Blastopirellula sediminis: one gene and its partner. The protein of the gene in region 1 interacts with the protein of each later gene in a pairwise test. Links are inferred from orthologs where the notes say so. Each region holds a gene or a part of one and is shown on either strand. Other genes may lie near its edges.

Region 1 (6,177 bases):
TTTGTCGCTTCGTCATGGAGAACTGGCCGCCATGTTGCGTCTTACTTCACTCTCGATCACCCTTGCTCTTCTGCTTGTCGCTCCGCTCACCGTGGAAGCGGGGCCGCGCGGCGGCGCTCGTCCTTCCGGCGGCGGCAATCTCGGTGGCGCTCGGCCCTCAGGCGGAAGCTTCAGCGGCGGCAACTTTAGCGGCGGCCAAAACCTCAGCAATCTTTCGCGACCGAGCGCCGGCGGCAGCAACCTGGGAAGCGGCGATCGCAGCCTGCAAAACCTGGGCGGCAACTCTCGCTTGTCGAGCGCCCTGGAAGGGAGCAACCTCGACAAGTTCCAAGGAAGCGGCGCGTCGCTCGGCGATCGCAACGCCATTGGCAGTGGTCGCCCGAGCAATGATCAGCTCAACAACTTCCTCGGCTTGGACGGCGCTCGCGACAATGTGAACCCGGCCAATCGCGATCTGAGCGACCGCAATCTGACCGAAAACAACCTGAACCTGACCGACCGCAATGTGACCGATCGCGACGTCGACGCTCGTCAGACGAACATTCGTCAGAACAACACGAACGTGAACGACCGCAACGTCAACATCAACAACAACCAGATCAACGTCAACGCTCGCAACGGGCAGATCTACAACAACGTCAGCGGCTACTGGAACAACGGACCGAAACCGTTCTCCCCGGCCTGGTACGCCGGCCATCCGAACGCCTGGCAGTACAAGTATCCGCACGCCGACGCTTGGGCGGCGGCCAGTTTCGGCGCTCTGGCCGGCTGGATCGTCGGATCTGCGGCGACGCCGACCACCTACGTCTACAGCGACTCGTACTACTACCCAGAAGGGGCGACCGTCGAAGACCAGACCGCCTACGCCACCCAACAAGCGGCCGACGCTTCGCAGTTGGCCTCGACCGCGAATGAAGTGGGCGCCGACGACGGCGAACAATGGATGCCGCTGGGGGTCTACGCGATCGTCGACAGCCCCGACGCGACCTCGTCGAAGATGCTGCTGCAATTGGCGGTCAGCAAGTCGGGCGGGATCGCCGGAACCTACTACCACGCGTTGACCGGCAACAGTCAGCCGGTCCATGGCGCCGTCGATCTGAAGACGCAGCAAGTCGCCTGGCAGATCGGCGACAACCAAAGCGTCACCTTCCAGACCGATCTGGATAGCCTGACGAAGGACCAAACCCCGGTCCTGATCCACTACGCTAGCGGCCAGACCGAGAAGGTCGAGATGGTCCGGATGCCGGACGATTCGACAAAATCGTAAGGCGGACCGCAAACCCTAAACTTAAAAGGGGAGCCGTTTACGGCTCCCCTTTTTTTATTGCTAAAGATCCTGGCGACTCTCGCCGCCCACATGCGCAGCGGTTAGGCATTTTTCTTCATGAACCGCGAAAAAGTCGCGCATTATCAATTTCACCGATAGTGTCTGCGACCTAGCTTCTGAATTTCTTATTTTCCGCAAGCCATTAGCTGCTATCGGTTAACGACCGGACTTCGGCAGCCCGCATACGAATTGGCATAGATTTCGCCATAGCATTCTTCGCATGCGGCATTACGTCGCTGAGTCTCGCCGACCCTTCGCCGCTATCGGAACAGGGCGAGGGGTATATCCCTCAACCAAGGATGGATGAAAGGACACGAGCATGAATAGTCTCATCGCTGCGGGCCTTCTAACGCTCGCGATCGCCGGGGCCGCTCCCCAGGAAACGGCCGCCGTCGATAAAGTTGACCTGATTGAGGTCAACCACCTTTACGATCAACAAGGGCGTCATGTGATCGACCAGCTCATTTTTTATGACTGGGACAGTTCGCACGGCCGCTTCCAGGTTCGCGCCTGGCGGCTGATCAAAAGCCCCGGCCAAATGCCGCAGCGCGACTGGAGCAAAGACGCCTACGTCAGCTACTGGCGCGACATGCACGTCATGCGACGGGTCTACGCCAGTCGAATTCGGGAAACATGGACCACTTACGATCCGGAGGTGCTCGAGCGGGAAGTCTTGCCGATCGAATACCGCCAGGAGCTGAGCCAGGCCGCGCCGACCAGGCGCCGAGTCGCGGCGAACTAGCGTCATTCTCGTCTGCCGAGATTCCTCTTATAATTCCGTAGGAAACGAGATATTCGCCTACGGAAAGGGGCAGATGGCCGACACCAACAAAATCCTGATCGCCGACGATAATCAAGCCAACGTTGAACTGCTGGAAGCGTACCTCGCCGGGGTCGATTGCGAGACTGAAATCGCCGTCAACGGCCAAGATGCGCTCGACAAAGCGGCGTCGTTCAAGCCCGACTTGATCTTGCTCGACGTGATGATGCCGAAGCTGAGCGGTTTTGAAGTTTGCCAGAAACTGAAGAGCGACCCCGCCACCTCGCGGATCATGATCCTGATGGTGACGGCGCTCAACGAATTAGGAGACATCGAACGTGCGGTTACTGCCGGAACGGATGATTTCCTCTCGAAGCCCGTCAACAAAGTCGAGCTGCTCAAGCGGGTCTCGAACATGCTCCGCATCAAAGACATGCAAGACGAAAACGAACGCCTCCGGCGGTACATCGAAGACATGGAAAACGAATCGGGACACGAACCCGAAGGGACGTGAGCCGAAGGGGGACGCGTAAGGCGTTCACCCAGAAAAAACGCCCCAACATGGCGAACCATTCGTAGTTCGCCATGTTGGGGCGTTATGCGTTTGTTCGTCGTTCCCCATCGCCGTTAGCAATACGTCTCTTCATACTGCTGCCGCCGTTCGGCGATCTCTTCGTCGGTCGGCAATCCGCCGACATCCTTGCGACTCTTGTAGTCGATCACGAACTCTTCGATGTCGTAGGCGATCTCTTGCAGCGCGGCCGGTTGCATCCGGTCGAAGAACATGATCCCGTCCAAGTGATCGGTTTCGTGCTGCACGACGCGGGCCAGCATGCCGTCGATTCGCTTGCTGAAGAGTTGACCTTGCAGGTTGTAGGCGTCGAGCTGGATCTCGGCTGGGCGCTTCACCGGTCCATAGACCTGCGGCAAGCTCAAGCAGCCTTCTTCCCCTTCCTCGTTCCCTTTCGGGCGCGAGATGACCGGGTTGATGAAGACCAGCTCTTCTCCTTCCCCCTTCGTGCCGGAGAGGTTCACCACGAACAGACGAATCGGCAGGTCAACCTGGTTGGCGGCCAGTCCGATGCCTCGGTTCTCGTACATCAGCTCGAACATCTCGTCGACGATCTTGCGCAGATCAGCGTCGACCCGTTTGACCGGTTTCGATTTGTAACGCAGCGTGGGATGCGGATAATGAACGACTTGCAGCGGCAACGGACAACTCCTCAAAGAGCCACTTTCCACCTCGGGAAAATGGGGACGGCGATAATCCTTGAATTATAAGGGAAATCTCCGCTCGGGGGAGGATGCCCAGCAACGTCGGGCGCTCGGATCGTCCCCTTTTCGCGGCAATCGCGTCATCCACGCGGGGAAAACCATGGTCAGTCTCACCGGGCAGTTCTCCTGGCGCCAGTTTTTGCAGCGATACGCAGCGGCGTTTCTGCTGTCGGGCGGTTCGTTGGCGACGGCGATCGTCTCGCTGACTGGCAATTTTCCGGGGCAATATCTCATCGGCGGCATGACCCTGATCATCGGCGTCGCCGGGTTGCTGACGATCTTGATCTGGATCATGAGCCTGCTCACCTGGTTCGAAGCCGACGAAACGAACCTCACCTTCACCCGGCCGCTTCGCGCGCGTCGGTCGGTTCCGCTCGATGACGTCGTTGATATGCCGGCCTGGGAAACCAATCAACACGGCGTCCGCATTCGACTGCGCGACGGCAGTTCGATCTACATCGACTTTCGCTCGCTGGAGAACGGCCTGGAACTTGCCAAGCTTTGTCTCGCCCAGGTCCAGCGCGGCAGCGATCGGCTGGAAGGGAATCTCGACATCGCGTCGGTTGCGACCGTAATGGTCAAACAGATCTTCGTCGTCATCTTGCTGATCGGACTCTCCCTCTTCGGCATGATGATGCTGGCGCTCGGCATCGGCCGACCCGGCGTGCAGATGCAAACGCCGTGGGTCTTTCTCGCGCTCGCCGTCGTCACCAGCGGGCTGAGTCTGACCGGCGGCTACTATCTGGTGCTGCGTCCCTGGCTTGGGACGATTCGCTGGTTCCGGCTCGAGAATGAGCTGCTCAGCTTTCGGACCGTTCTGTGGCCAACGGTCCACCAGCAATACTTGAACCAACTGGAAAGCGTCAAAACGCATCGCCCTCATTCGTCCGGTTCCGAGACCGACGTCCGGACGGCGATCCACTTTCGCGACGGCATGCAGGTACGCTTGCCGGTCGGTTTGCTCCCAGGCGCCGAACGGCTGATCGATCTCTTGAAGTCAGAACTTGAGCAGCGCGATGCGGCTCACCTGCCTCCCGCCAAAGAAACGCCGCTGACGGCGCATCCCCTTTTGCCGCAAGTGCGCCCCCATCTGCAACCGGGCGAAGAGGTCTACTACCTCGGCCGATCCGACCTGAACAAGCAGTGGAGCGAAACGCTCGGAGAGATGGCGTTTGGCGGCATCCTGGCGATTGTGGGCGGAGCCGGAGCGGTCATTTCTATTTGGACGGCGATTGCCGAACAGTCGCCGTTCGTTCTGATCATGACGCTTGTCTCCAGCCTCTTCATCGCCGTCGGCTGGCGGGGCCTGCTCGCTCCCTATTTCAAAAGACGACTCCAGGAAAAGATGCTCTACGCGGTCACCAGCCAACGAGTCCTGGTTTTGAATGGCTGCTTCTGGGGAGACGTGACGGCGCCGATGTTAGCCGACGAGGCGGAACGGACTTTCACCATCGACGAAGTCCGCAACTACGAAGTCGAAACCAAGGGACGCGACATCGCCTTTAGCGGGCGGTGGATCAGCGGGCGGAAGAATCGCAAGTATTGGGTTCACCAAGGGTTTCTGGCGCCCGACAATTTCGACGCCGCCCTCTCGGCGATTCGTCGCCTGCTCTCCGAAAACCCCCGCGATTGCGACAAGCCGACCGCCGTTTAGATGGCTCGCGCTTCCTCGAAATCGGTTCCCCTCCCCAAAATTGTTTCAAAATCCGAAAACGGGGCATAATACGTAAGTGGGACGACGCCGCTAGCAGCGGTGATGGCTTATCCAACGTTGACCCCAGGTAAGCGTCCCTCTAGAATCCGCGCCGAGAGCGCGTTTCTCCTTTTCCCAACAACAACTTACGACCGTCCGATGATTACGCCGATCCATCCGCCTGAGGCCGAGAGCGAGAAAGCCGCGCGCCGCTTTGCGATGCCGGCTTGGGCGATGTCGATGCTGGTCCATGTGACGATCATCGTAGTGTTGGCGATCACCATCCGCACCACACCTCGCGGCGCGGCGAGCGAACCAAGCCGCAGCGGCGGCATCGTGCTGGCCGAACGCTCGGACGGCCGGACTGAATATGTCGACGGCGATTCCGATGACAACGAGTCGGCCGCCAGCTCCACGTCGACCGCCGATTCGTCCCTCTCCGAAAGTTTACCGTCGGTCGATCAGCCCCCGCTTGATATGGCCGGCTTCCTGCCGACCGGCGACGCGGGAGACGCCGCCTCGCAGACGTCAGGCTTGCCCAGCGCAAGCGGACTCACCGGCGGTGGAGGAGGAAGCAAAGCGGGTCTCGACGGCGCCGGCAAGACGCGAGTCTTCGGCATCGAAGGAACCGGCAGCAAGTTCGCCTACGTCTTCGATCGCTCCGGCAGCATGGGGAACTCCGCCGGACGTCCGCTCGCCGCGGCGAAGAGCGAACTCCTGACGAGCCTCCGCGATCTCGACAAGCTCCATCAGTTTCAAATCATCTTCTACAACGAAGAGCCGCGCGTCTTCAATCCGCTCGGCGGCACGCCGCGGCTGATGTTCGCGGACGATCAAGGAAAAGCGCTCGCCGAACAATTCGTCGGCAGCATCTCGGCGACCGGCGGGACCAACCATCTCAAGGCGCTCCACATGGCGCTGCAGATGAACGCCGACGTCATCTTCTTTTTGACCGACGCCGACGGTTCGCCCACCGAAGAGGAGATGGCCGACATCCGCCGCCGCAACCGGAGCGCCGTGATCAACACCATCGAGTTCGGCGTTGGCCCGTGGGACGGACGCCGGAACTTCCTGGTTCGCCTGGCCGAGGAAAACGGGGGACAACACGCCTACGTCGATACC
Region 2 (4,629 bases), 2.6 Mb from region 1 along the record:
GCGCCGCCGACGATCATGCGCGTAATGACGTGCGCGATGCGCATGGAACTGGTCGCTTTCGTTAATCGAGCCAACAACTTTCGGGATAATCGACGCGCAGCAAGTATAGCCCATGCGCCGGCGCCGTCATCCCGCCGATGGTGCGGTCTTTGGCGGCCAGCACTTCGGCGACCCACTCCGGCGGGCGCTTCCCCTTGCCCACCTCGACCAGCGTCCCGACGATGATCCGGACCATGTTGTACAAGAAGCCGTTCGCTTCGACTTCGATCGCAATCTTGTCGAACTCGTGCCGCTCGCTTTTCAAGACTTCCAGGTCGTAGACGTGGCGAACGGTCGAAACTCGCTCGGAACCGGCCGCTTCAAAGCTGGCGAAGTCATGCTCGCCAATCAGATGCTGGGCGGCGGCCTGCATCGCGTCGAAGTCGAGTTCCTTCTTCACGAACCAGGCGTACTGCCGCGAGAAAACGTCGTTGACCCGCCCTTCCTGCACCAGGTAGCGATAGCGTTTTTTGATGGCGCAGTCGATCGCGTTGAAATGGGACGCGGCGTTCCGCGAGCTGCGAACGACAATGTCGGCCGGCAGTTCCGCATTGAGCGCTCTTCGCAACACGTCGGCCGACAACTTCGACTCGGTCCGAAAGCTGACGACCTGGCCGATGGCGTGAACGCCGGAGTCGGTTCGCCCGCTGCCGGTGACGCGGATCTTCTCGCCGGTGATCGAAAGGAGCGCCGTTTCGATCGACTCTTGAATCGTCGGCTGGTCGTTTTGAATTTGCCAGCCGGCGTAGTTGGTCCCGTCATAAGAGACGACCAGTTGCACGGTTCGCTCAGACATCTGCGTCTCCCAATTGGAGACGCATGACACTAGCCCGCAGCGCAAGCGAGGGAATGTGCCTGGCTACTTCGAACCACGTAAGCGACGCCAACCGCTTTCCCTCGCTTGCGCTGCGGGCTAGTGTTGGACTGGATTGCGGCCGTGAGGCAGCCACCGCGTTACACCGCGGCGGCCGAGTTGACCAGCAGTTCGGCGATTTGCACGGCGTTGGTCGCGGCGCCCTTGCGGAGGTTGTCGCTGACGCACCAGAAAGCGATGCCGTTTTCGCACGACAGGTCTTTGCGGATGCGACCGACGAAAACCCCGTCGTCTCCGCTGCAGCCGAGCGGCATCGGGTACTGACTGTTGGCCAGATCGTCGATCACCGTGATCCCCGGGAAGTCGCGGAAGAGTTGCGTCGCTTCGGCGGCGGTCAGCGGCTTTTCGGTTTCGACCAGGATGCTTTCGCTGTGGCAGTTGGTGACCGGAACGCGAACGCAGGTCGGACAGACCTGGATCGATTCGTCGCCGAAGATCTTGCGGGTCTCGTAGACCATCTTCATTTCTTCGGAGGTGTACCCTTCATGCTTCAAGCTGCCGATCTGCGGGATCAGGTTGAACGCGATCGGGTGGGCAAACGCCTTGCGGCTGTATTCATGACCGTCGAGCGAAGCCCGCGAGCTGTCGATCAGTTCAGCCTGGCCGGCGACCCCTGCTCCGCTGGTCGCTTGATAGGTCGAGACGACGACGCGGCGAATTTTGGCGGCTGCATGCAGCGGCTTCATCGCAACGACCATCTGGGTGGTCGAGCAGTTGGGGCTCGAGATCAAGCCCTTGTGGTTCTTGATCGCTTCCGGGTTCACTTCCGGCACGATCAGCGGGACGGTTTCGTCCATGCGCCAGTAGCCGCTTTCGTCGATGACGACGCAGCCCCGCTCAATCGCCCAGGGAGCGAATTCCTTGGCGGTTTCGTCCGGGGTGCTGCCGATCACCAGATCGAGACCGGTGAACGCATCCGGAGTCAGTTCGACGACGGTGTGCTCTTCGCCTTTGAACGTCAGCTTCGTGCCTGCCGAACGTTTGGATGCGAGGAACGTGATCGTCTTGTAGGGAAAGTTTCGTTCTTCCAATAGCTGGCGAATGATACTACCTACGGCCCCGGTGGCCCCGACGATTCCAATGTTCTCGTACACCATCAACTCCTGTGGCGAAATTGTTTTGTTTCAGTCCCCTACCGCGGCACGTGCGGACAGGACAAACCCGCATTATAGCGAGTTTTCAACTGACAGTTCAATCCTGCCCAGGGTTCGCAGACCGAACCCTGGGGGGAGGAATTCGTAGAAAGGAGCGGCGAAAAAACGCCTATCCGCTTACTCCGTAACGAGATCCCCCAACAGCTGAATCTGGCCGACCCAGATGTTGGTCCCAGTGTACTTGGGAGATTTCAGCTCGGTTTCGGGGTCTTTCAGGCGGAAAGCGACCGGCTGGCGGTCGGGCTGCTCGGCATCGAGCTTGATCGTGACCGTGTGAACGGCGGTCGGATCGAGGTCGTTGGCCACCTTCAGCAGGGCGAGCCGATGGTAGGTGCAATAGCTGTCGAACCGGGCGACCAGCTTGTCGCGGGTCTTGCCGTCGACGGTGACGCTGACCTGGCCCCCGTTGGGGCCAAGCAGGTCGTACAGTTGGGCCAGCGAACCGCGGAACTTGAAGGTCAGCTCGCTCCCCGGCTCGCTCGCGTGCCAGATTTGGCCGAGCCGATTGCCGAAGCTCTTTTGCAGCTGTTCCGTATTGGCCAGTTTCTCCCAGTTCCCTTTCAGCATCGACGGCTGCAGCGGAATCATCTTGGCCGCTTCCCAGTTGTCGGCGACGAACGGAGTCGCGAGCTTCGCCGCATGATCGACCGGCGGCAGGTCTATCATCTGTTCGACCGCGGCGGCGACGTCGCCGGCGTACAGGTCATGCCCGCCATCGAGCGGGTGAACGCCGTCGGTCGAAAACTGGATCACGCCGTCGGCCGGCTTTTCGGCCGATTGGAAAACGAGGGTCCCCTCCCCTTCCCGCTTCACGACGTCAACGCAGAAGTTGACCGACGGGATGCCGTAATGCTCGGCCAGCATTTCATCGGCCGCAGCGGCTCGCGAGCACATGCCGCGGCGGGTCGGTTCTTCGTAGCCGACCTTGAAGGTGTAGACGAAGCAGATGTCGGTTTCGGGGTTCGCTTTCCAAGTCTGGCGAACGATCCCTTCCATCGCTTTCCAGATTTGCTCCGGCTGCGCGCCGCCGTCGTTGACCGAAAACTCCACGAACAGCAGGTCGGGCTGGTACTGCAGGGCGTCATGCTGAACGCGGAAGACCCCCAGATCGCTGCCGGTGCCGCCGATCGCCGCATGGATTTCCTCGACCTTGGCTTTCGGGAATTCCTTTTGGAACCACTCGCGGGTTTTGACGCGCCAGCCATTGGCCGCGGTGATCGAACCGCCGAGATAGGCGATCTTCACCGGTTGACCGGCGTTCAGCTTCTTCAGGACGTTCCCCAGTCCGTCGCGCGGGACGACCTTCTTGGCCGGCTGTTCTTCGTAGATCGGTTCGACCGCAGCGTACTTCACGACGAAGTTGACGATCGGCGTCGGATCTTCCAGGCCGTGCGGGTGATGGCCGATTCCCGGTTTGGCGATCAGCTCGATGGCGCCGCCGAGCTTCTTATAACGTTCGGCGATCACGCCGGTGTTTTCGTCCCACGGGACGACGTCGTCGGCGTCTCCGTAGACGTGCAGCAAAGGAATGCCGGCCTTGGCGAGCGGCTCCAGCTTGTCGACCGGGTTCTGGTCGTAGGCGAGCGCTTCCGCTTCGTCGGCAAAGCCATAGACTTCCAGCGTCCGCTTCCATTCGCCGGCGCTCCCCTTCCCTTTTCCTTTGCCGCCGGGCCAGCTTTTGAAGTCGCAGACCGGCGCGTCGCCATAGATGCAGGCAACCTTCTCTGGATTAGCGGCGGCCCAGTTGTAGGCGTACAAGCCGCCGCGGCTCAGTCCAGTCAGGGCCGGCTTTTTCGCCAAGCCGTACTTCTCGGTCAGCTCTTTGTAGAGCGCGTTCCAGTGGGCGACCGCGGTGGGCGAGCCGAGCATGTTCGGCACGTGCATGTAGACGATGTGGAAGCCCTTGTTGAGGAGCATGACGTCCGGTTCGGTCTTGTGGCCGAAGAACTCGCCGTGCCAGAGCCACGGATTGCCCGCCGCCGCTTCTTTCGGCGTGACGACGGTCACCTGCTTGCCGTCGACTTCAAAGTCGTAGCGGTCGAAGCCTTGGTATTGGCTCTTCTTTCCAGAGAACTGCGGCGCGGCGATCGCTGATGTCGCAAAGAGAACGAGCAGCGCAAACGAGCAGAGTGCGTTTCGGATCATGTCGGATGTTTTCAGGGGGGAAGTAACGGCGGGGCGAACAAGCATTCAGACCTTCTATCATGGTCGACCCGCGGTGGGGTCGCAATCAGCGGTCTAAAGGAGCCATCGTAAGCCGGGAGCCGACTTATTCTCCCCCCCTCCCCTGCCCCGCCGTTGTTTCGCCTATGGCCAAACTAACGGGGAAATCGCTCGCCTAAGTTGGCCGCGCCTTAGGCGAGAATCTCGTTCACGACGCGGCCATGGACGTCGGTTAGGCGGAAATCGCGTCCCTGATGGCGGAAGGTGAGCTTCTCGTGGTTGATCCCCAAGAGGTGCAGCATCGTCGCATGGAAGTCATGGACGTGCATGACGTCTTCGACCGCGTTGTACCCCAGCTCGTCGGTCTTGCCGTATTTGAGACCCCCTTGGATTCCGCCG

The links.
Region 2: the proteins of def (region 1) and LOC68_RS24485 interact in binary tests that used the Escherichia coli proteins (3 or more experiments, as listed by UniProt). The link is inferred for Blastopirellula sediminis from one-to-one orthologs.

What each region holds. Positions count from the first base shown.
Region 1 is NZ_JAJKFT010000010.1:515,702-521,878, forward strand. Bases 1,508-4,380 are described here. They hold def (peptide deformylase), read right to left. Parts: upstream 3,300-4,380; coding sequence 2,715-3,299; downstream 1,508-2,714. Other genes in these bases: LOC68_RS13720 (hypothetical protein), read left to right, coding at 1,647-2,069; LOC68_RS13725 (response regulator), read left to right, coding at 2,143-2,601; LOC68_RS13735 (hypothetical protein), read left to right, coding at 3,463-4,380. Also shown: hypothetical protein, read left to right, coding at 32-1,267; more of hypothetical protein, read left to right, coding at 4,381-5,016; hypothetical protein, read left to right, coding at 5,215-6,177. UniProt on the Escherichia coli protein: Removes the formyl group from the N-terminal Met of newly synthesized proteins. Requires at least a dipeptide for an efficient rate of reaction. N-terminal L-methionine is a prerequisite for activity but the enzyme has broad specificity at other positions.
Region 2 is NZ_JAJKFT010000010.1:3,140,431-3,145,059, forward strand. Bases 1-2,977 are described here. They hold LOC68_RS24485 (aspartate-semialdehyde dehydrogenase), read right to left. Parts: upstream 2,008-2,977; coding sequence 994-2,007; downstream 1-993. Other genes in these bases: LOC68_RS24475 (glycosyltransferase family 4 protein), read right to left, coding at 1-44; truA (tRNA pseudouridine(38-40) synthase TruA), read right to left, coding at 62-835; LOC68_RS24490 (GDSL-type esterase/lipase family protein), read right to left, coding at 2,185-2,977. Also shown: more of GDSL-type esterase/lipase family protein, read right to left, coding at 2,978-4,212; DUF1501 domain-containing protein, read right to left, coding at 4,422-4,629.